Regions from separate parts of the Anaerobutyricum soehngenii genome, predicted to be linked through region 2. Evidence: riboswitches for the same ligand, from Rfam matches in the RefSeq annotation. Region 2 holds a riboswitch; the other holds the start of a gene.
What was found. A riboswitch is a leader RNA that binds a small molecule or an ion and turns the genes downstream of it on or off. The one in region 2 is predicted to bind cyclic di-GMP.

Region 1 (4,223 bases), on a different contig from region 2:
TGTTCTAAGTGAAACTGAATCTCATTCGATACTTTACAAAGCAATCCTCCAAATAAAAACGAAATATAAAGAAGAATACCAAACTGAAAAATCACATCATACCAGTAAATAGAAAATACCCGATACAAAATAATTGCGATTACTCCACCAATACCTAATACAGCAAACGCTTTCAGACAAAACTTCAATTCCTGTGTCCGCTTTTTTTGATATTCTTTCCACAGTAAAAGAATCATCGCTACAACTCCTGTAAATAATATAATGTGTGTTATATATAGCATACATATAAACGGAACTTTAAACAAATAGTTTATAACTCCCTGTACAACAGCATCCCCATATAAAAGAAAAATCCATATTTTCGGAATCCATCGAACACCCTCGCTTACTGTGTTTCGTACGAAATGTAACATTGGAATTGACATAAGCATAAATGCATAAAAAGATAGTTGTATTCCTACCGCATTCTGTTTTCCATACATCTGATAAATTCCTGAATCCAGTATGCTCCATAAACTACATAAAATCAAAAAGAATGCCACATTAAGAAAACGTTTCTCTATAATCTGACGATGTCTAGTATATAAAAATACGATTACTGAAACAATTCCCATCCCCAACATTCCTATAATCATCAAAATTGAAAAAACAGATTCCCACAAATGACTTTTAACAATATCCAGAAAACTTCCTATGAGCGGGGCCTGTATATACAGTGAACTATTGGGGGAACCCTCAAACATAAAACTAAGTGTTTTCTCTCCCGTTTTCTCTGGCAAACAGACATCAGCCCATATCTTTCCTTTCATTTGTTTATTTTTCTGAAATTTATTTTCTTTATAACGATACAGAACACGATCTCCCAACCATATTTGCAAATGATCCTGCACTCCTCTAGCTGAGATAAAATTTCCCTGATCTTTTTCTGATAACGTATCATTATATAAAACAATCTTTCCATCTGCATCTGTCATAACATAACAAGGTAATTCAATATGAATTTTCTCCCCATCTTTTATCTGATACCATCCACTGTTAAGAGAATAAAATGTATGAGTTTCTGGCTTCTGCAATCTTTCCGTCAAAAAAAATGACAATAGCAACACAGCAACTATACATATCATTTCTACTTTCTTCCCTTTCATACCTTCCTCCATATTTTTCCTTTTCAATTTATGTACCGAAAAACTCCTTCTATTTAGGCATAGTATCTTTATATTCTGAGTATTTCCCTTCTTTAAGAAGCTTAGAATATGCTTCATAAGCTTCCTTTAACGTGCTATATTTTTCACCTTTGGTATATGTTTGAAAACCATAATCATTATAAATATGATCTGCGATTGCAACATAATTCTTCTTGTCTTTAGGATTTCTATAAGCTGTTGTCGTTTCAGATATATAAAAACCACCATCTGCTTTACTTACAATAACTGGTATTTTCTTTCCTGCCCCGACCTGATTCGTATCAATAGATGTCCAAAACAAATATCTGCTTGAATCTTTCGATGGACTTCCAAGATAAGCCCATGTACCATATTGTAGCAGATTGTTACCTTCTGCTTGAATCTCTTTATTTACTTTATTAACCATATTTGAATCAGAGCATTTAGAATCTATCTCAAAACGTTTAATCGACTGATTTGTTAATTCCGATAATATTCCTGTTCTGTTAAGTACTTCATGCAAATCTCCATTAAAATCTATTGTTGTTTCGGACGTATCTTTTCCTATTCCTTTCCAGTCAAAAAGAATACCCGTTGATGCATTATAAGATACCTCACATTCCCCGTCTGCAACAGGAATTCCCTTCCAGTTGTCAGTATCTCCCTGACTTTTGTAATGCGTTTTTCCTGCAATTACAACAGGATCAAATGCCTGCCAGTCATCTCTCTTCTGTTTTAATTTTACTACCTTAACTATATTCGATGCATCTTCATCCATCACTTCAGCCATAATTTCTGCATATGCTGAACGAACATTAGCAATGTCAACCGTCTCGCGGCTTTTTTCTACACGTCTGGCATAAACAGGTGCTAAGATTGCAATAAGAACACCCATAATGGCAACTACGATTATAAGTTCTACCAGAGTAAAACCTCTGTTTTTATTATTATAGATTTTACTAAAAATCATCTTCCTTTGTTTATATTTTTTATTTATCACTTATTCAGCCTATTTCTTTCTTTATATAAATTACCGAAAATCACAACACAAGCTACGGCTTTCTATGTAAACTAAATCCTTAATTTAACATTCAAACGCTTCCTGTCGTCATCATAAAATCCATAATAATGAAAAAAGCACTGCCCTCCAGACAATGCTTCAAAACGTTGCAACTGGCTGCCATTTTACAGGCCCTTTAGCTTTGCGTCTCAGACTTTCGACTGATTTGCCACAGTTATATTTCTTTATTGCCATTATACCTTTTTTCTGTCAAAATGTCCATGGTAATGTTATTCTTGGGAACATTTATAAATAAAGTTATGAAAAAAATATTCCCTATCATCATAAATGCTATAAACTAAAAAGGACATGTGAAAAACAAAAGTTTCTCACATGTCCTTTTTAGAACTTTCTATTATTCACAAAGCTTTGTAAATTCGTCAGCAACAAACTGAACCTTCGTTCCGATAATTACCTGAACAGAAGTCTTTCCAGGTTTAATAACCCCTGCAACTCCTGCAGATTTAATTACCTTATCATTTACTGCTGTTATATCCTTTACTTCAAGTCGCAATCTGGTAACACAGTTATCGATACTTGTAATATTCTCTTTTCCACCGCATCCTTCGAGGATTTTTGCTGCGATGGCAGTATAATCATTACTTTCTAATTCCACTTTCTTCTCTGCTTCAAGATCGTCATCCTCTCTACCAGGAGTCTTAAGATCAAACTTCTTGATTGCGAAAAGGAATACCACATAGAATACAATAAATGCTGCGATTCCCAGTGGAAGAATAAGCCATGTCTTCTGTGCTGCCGGAAGGGAAGATGAGAAGATCAAATCCATAGCACCGGCAGAGAAACTGAATCCTGCACGGAAACCAAGTGCAACTGTAATCATAGTAAAGATACCATAAAGTAATGCATAAATTACATACAGTGCAGGTGCAAGGAACATAAATCCAAACTCAAACGGTTCAGTAACACCACAGATAAATGAACAAAGAGCTGCAGAAGCAATCAGACCGATCGCAAGTTTTTTCTTTTCAGGCTTAGCACATTTAATCATTGCAAGTGCTGCACCAGGAATACCAAACATCATACATGGGAAGAATCCAGACATATACATTCCAAGACTCCATGTTACATCTGCAGATGTCTCACCAGCCCAAAAGTGCTGTAAGTCACCAAGTCCGATCGTATCAAACCAGAATACATTGTTCAATGCATGATGTAATCCTGTAGGAATTAACAAACGGTTCAGGAATGCATAGATACCTGCTCCAACAACATCCATACCTACAATTGCCTTTCCAAGTGATACAAGTGCACCGAAAAGTAATGGCCATATAAATAATAATACTGCGGATACAATAATGGAAACTACTCCGGCAATAATTGCCACGCAACGTTTACCACTGAAGAATGATAACCAGTCCGGAAGCTTTGTATCCTTAAACTTGTTATAACACATTGATCCGATCACACCAGCAAGAATTCCAATAAATGGATTCTCAATCTTATCAAATGCAAGTGTCTTTGTTGCGCTTTCAGCGATAGATGGCATGATTGTCGTAACAAAACCTGTTGAAAGAAGTGTTGTCATCATCAGCCATGATGCAAGAGCTGCGATTCCGCCGGTTCCGTCATTCTTCTCTGACATACCGACACCAACACCAACTGCAAAAAGAATTGCCATATGGTCAATCAGCGCTGCTCCTGCTTTTACCAAAAACAGACCAATCAGATTCGCTGCCCCCTGGATATCTCCGCCCTGCATAGTTGCCGGACATAACCAATATCCAATACCCATAAGGATACCACAGATTGGTAGCACCGCTACAGGAAGCATTAATGCCTTCCCAAGTTTTTGAAGAAATTTCATAATTTCCTCCTCCTTCTCTTTTAAATTATACTTAATTGGATTGTTCCAATCAGGTTAATTATTACGCACAGTTCTGTATAAAATCTCTTTATAAAATCTTAAGAACTGCTTCATCGAATAAAACATCACCCTCCTTTTGAAGACTGATTTTATCATAGGTATCTGTATTACTAAT
Region 2 (4,223 bases):
CTTTCATTTTTCTTCCATCCCTGCACTTTTCTTGTACTTTCCTGTTTTCCATTTATTATAGTTAATTGCCCCGAAATTACATAACAATTAGTGTACATATCTCAAAATTGTTTTTATAACTTCATCGATCACAATCGGTTTTGACAAATGTGCGTTCATTCCTGCTTCCATACATCTTTTTGCATCTTCCCTGAATGCATTTGCAGTCATAGCAATGATAGGGATTGTTTTTGCATCCTGCCGTTCCAGGGATCTTATTGTTTTTGTGGCAGTAAGCCCATCCATCACCGGCATCATGACATCCATTAAAATAACATCGTATGTTCCTGATTCGCAGGCTTCAAAGTGCTGAACAGCTTCTAACCCATTTTTCACTGTTTCTACTTTAGCCCCATTTTCTGTCAGCATAAATTCTGCTATTTCCGCATTCAGCTCATTATCTTCAACCAATAATATCCGGACACCTGATATATCTGTATTGAAATCTTCTTTTTCTTCCGGTCGTGCATTCGTATCAATTTTAAATGGAAGTATTACAGTAAAACAGCTTCCTTCACCAAGCTTGCTTTCAACTGTTATGGTTCCACCCATCTTTTCTACAAGTTGTTTCACAATAGGCATTCCCAGACCTGTCCCATTATAATCAGAACGTGGGGAATTATCTGCCTGCACAAATGGAGTAAATAATTTATTTTTTATAAATTCTTCTGACATTCCAATTCCATTATCTCTTATTTTAAATTCACATGTCATGTGATCTTCTGATCTTTCAATCGTTCTCATACTCATGTAAATAGAACCATTCACCTTATTGTACTTCATACTGTTTGTAAACAGATTCATCAATACTTTTTTCAGATGAACTGCATTGCTCCAAACATATATACCACTGTAATCATCATGTTCTCCTATAACATGAAGTCCTTTTTCTTCTGCCTGAAAAGATAGTGACTCCGTGATTTCTTTACATACCTGATCCAGATTGATGGATTCATCACTAAAAACCACGGTATCCGATTCTAACTTTGCCATATCCAAAACATCATTTACCAATGATAATAGCAGTTTCGAAGACTCATTTATTTTATTCAGGCAATCTTTTGCCCGCTCACCATCATTTCCGCTTTTTTCAAGAATTGTAAGCATGCCAATAATGCCATTGATCGGTGTCCTGATGTCATGAGACATGTTATTTAAAAAGGAAGTCTTAGCCTTATTGGCACTCTGTGCTTCTACAAGTGCATTATGTAATTCCTGCTGTTTTTCTTCAAGCTCCTGATTCAGCTTCAATGCCTGCTCAGCAGACTTCTTGGATTTTTCTTCCGCACGTTTTGATTTTTTCAAAGAATCAAGAATTATACACAGGACAACAAAAATAAAGATTCCAACTATGAGTGAAAACATCAGTAAATTATCTTGAATAAAATCCTTCGCTGTAACTTTTCGTAAAGAAGCATTATACGAAACTACTGCACCTGAAAATTGAGCTGTAGGCATAGATGTCAGTGTTTTATTCAGAATGGACAAAAGAACCGGTTCTCCCTGCTGAACAGCAAATGAAACATCAGCTTCTTTTGTCAGGAAAACACTATGAAGCTTATTATTTTTCAAATAGTCTGAAACAGTACCTGAATCTCTTACAATACAATCCGTCTCCCCTTTCTGCATTGCTTTTACTGCTGCATCTGATGTCCCATATTCTATAATCTCCCATTGTGGATAATTGTATGAAAGATATGCCTTCAATGCAAAATTATCTTTTTCAACGGCAACTATATTCTCTTTATTTTCATCAAAAGAATCCTTTGCCGTAATTGCTGCCATATTGAGAGTCAATAGAGTATCCGACAAAGCAAATCCATTTGTTTCTGCAAAGTATGGATTCTGGTTTGCATGAAAAATCAGGTCTATTTTTCCATCCTGCAATGCCTGAAGCAGTTCACTTCTTGTATCATATCCATTTAATTCAAATTCCAGAGTCTGACCTTGCAGACAATTTTCTGCAAGATCCACATAATCTGTGATAACACCTGTCAATTTGCCTGTTGATGGATCTACACTACTGATACCGCCATCCTGATTCAGATACCCTATCCTGATTGCTCCATGCTGCCCGATCCACTCCCTTTCTTCTTTTGAAAGAAACGAGCTGCTCTGTGCAGAAAGATAACGCCTGTAGAGATCATCAGTGTAAAATGGATTGTCATCCTTGATTCTGCGCATAGCACTATCCAGTGCTTCTTTGATATCCGGACGTCTGGGATTTATGGCAAAATAGATTTCTGTCTCTCCAATACTTGTAACAGGCGAAATATCTGATTCTTCCCAACGGGATTCTTCTACTGAAACGAAGCAGTCAATTTCATGTTTCGACAGTTTGTCCATAACTTCTGCGGTATTAGAAGCATTGACATGCTGCGTATGCAGACCATACTTTAACTCCCATTCGTTAAGCAGATCCTCCGGTATATGATCTTTCAACACATCAATATTTTTTCCCTCAAAAGAATCCAGATTTCCTGCTGTAAGATCCATATTGGATGCATCCATATAGATGTAATATTTCTCTTCCCCCATAGGCATATCGGAAAAAAGCATATTTTCAGCACGTTCGTCTGTATAGGAAATGCCACCAAGAATATCAATCTCTCCATTTTCCAACTGTGTAAAGCAATCTTCCCAATTACTTGTTATGTATTCATAGCTCCAACCTGCATAACCTGCTATATCTTGAAGATACTCATAACCATATCCTCTTCTTTCCCCCTTTTCATTGACGTATTATAAGTTTCTTCAAAAGATCCTACCCGGATAACATTGTCAGAGTTTTCTTTGGCAAATGTAGGAACGGATAAAACAATAAAACATATAATTGTGCAAAATATAATGTAACAAAATTTGAAATTCATTATATTCTGTACTAATTTGCACTTCTTCATCTTTCTCCCATCCTCTAGGCTACAATTGCTTGCTTGCTTGCTTGCTTCCAGATTTTAATTTTACATTCATTAATTGTCAATAACCTCCCCGCTATTTTTCACAATATTTTTCCAAACAGCTTCTGTATTACTTATTCAAGTGCTCTACCATAAAAAAGCACTGCCAAACAGACAGTGCACCTCATTTCATGCAACTGGCTGCCATTTTACAGGCCCAGTAGCTTTGCGTCCCAGACTTTCATCTGGTTTGTCGATTTCCTTATTATTTTTAAACTTTTGCAAAAAAACTGGTTTTATTATACTATGGTTCTCTACTGTATACAAGAAAAACATTACCGTTTTAACACCCGAAAATCAAAAAAGAACAGCCGATACATATACTCGAACTGTTCTTCTACTTTCGAAGTCCACGAAGCATTGACATTACTGTTTCCTGCTCCCGTCTTTGACAGTTTGTAAAAGAAAAAATCGCTGCAACCCTTGTATTTACTGAGCTGTGGCGATTTTTCTCATTGTCACAAAGTATGGTAATTTATTCTTTTCTTTTACTTTTTTTCTGGATTGTTTTCATTCTGCTTTTCGTTATAAATTGATAGTCCGTTCGAAAGCCGCAGGCTTCATGAAGATCATCAGTAATGGCTTCCCGTTTGTATAAAGCTATAAATCCTTGTTCCTGAATCTCTGCAAAATTCATTGCTTTTAATGTATCTAATAATTCCTCACAAGTATATTTATAGTTCAATTTTCTCTCAAGGAAACGATAGATCATTAATGCCAGAAAACAGATCAGAAAATGTGCTTTGATCCGGTTTTCATCCCGCAGATAAACAGGTCTTGCGGAAAAGTCTGTTTTCATGATCCGGAAACATTCTTCGATCTGCCATCTTCCTTCACTTACTTTTAAAATATCGCTGACTTCATCGTCTAACAGGTCCGTGTATACTGCATAAAGTCCATCATACTGGCTTTCTTCAGAAATCTTATGTTCATCAAGATAATGCTGGATATTGGCAGTCTCACCTTCTTTTGTAACTGCTGTTGTTCCAATAAATCTGGCTGGATTGTTTGGGTTCCTGCGGTTCTTTTTTGTGTTCCCGGAATCCAGCACCGCTTGTGCACGTTCTATCTGTTTGCTACGGATGGATTTCTGGTAAAAGGCATATTTAGGGGAATAAGTAATGATCAAACACTGCTGTAACTTTTTAGTGGTATATGGTTCGTCTTTGTAATAAAGTCCTTTGTCGTCTTCGGGCAGTTTTGAGATATCAACAGGTTTGTCATCAG

Region 1: it holds a riboswitch for cyclic di-GMP, as region 2 does, so the genes downstream of both, FYJ25_RS00390 (prepilin-type N-terminal cleavage/methylation domain-containing protein) here and FYJ25_RS14980 (response regulator) in region 2, are expected to answer to the same signal.

Annotation. Positions count from the first base shown of each region.
Region 1 is NZ_VULP01000001.1:92,839-97,061, reverse strand. Features, by position in the region: gene FYJ25_RS00395 (sensor domain-containing diguanylate cyclase) at 1-1,145, opposite strand, end outside; gene FYJ25_RS00390 (prepilin-type N-terminal cleavage/methylation domain-containing protein) at 1,195-2,133, opposite strand; cyclic di-GMP riboswitch class I at 2,329-2,404, opposite strand; gene FYJ25_RS00385 (PTS transporter subunit EIIC) at 2,579-4,048, opposite strand; gene FYJ25_RS00380 (PTS sugar transporter subunit IIA) at 4,137-4,223, opposite strand, start outside.
Region 2 is NZ_VULP01000010.1:2,353-6,575, reverse strand. Features, by position in the region: gene FYJ25_RS06300 (substrate-binding periplasmic protein) at 1-7, opposite strand, end outside; gene FYJ25_RS14980 (response regulator) at 88-2,727, opposite strand; cyclic di-GMP riboswitch class I at 3,126-3,201, opposite strand; partial or broken gene FYJ25_RS06290 (IS1634 family transposase) at 3,472-4,223, opposite strand, start outside.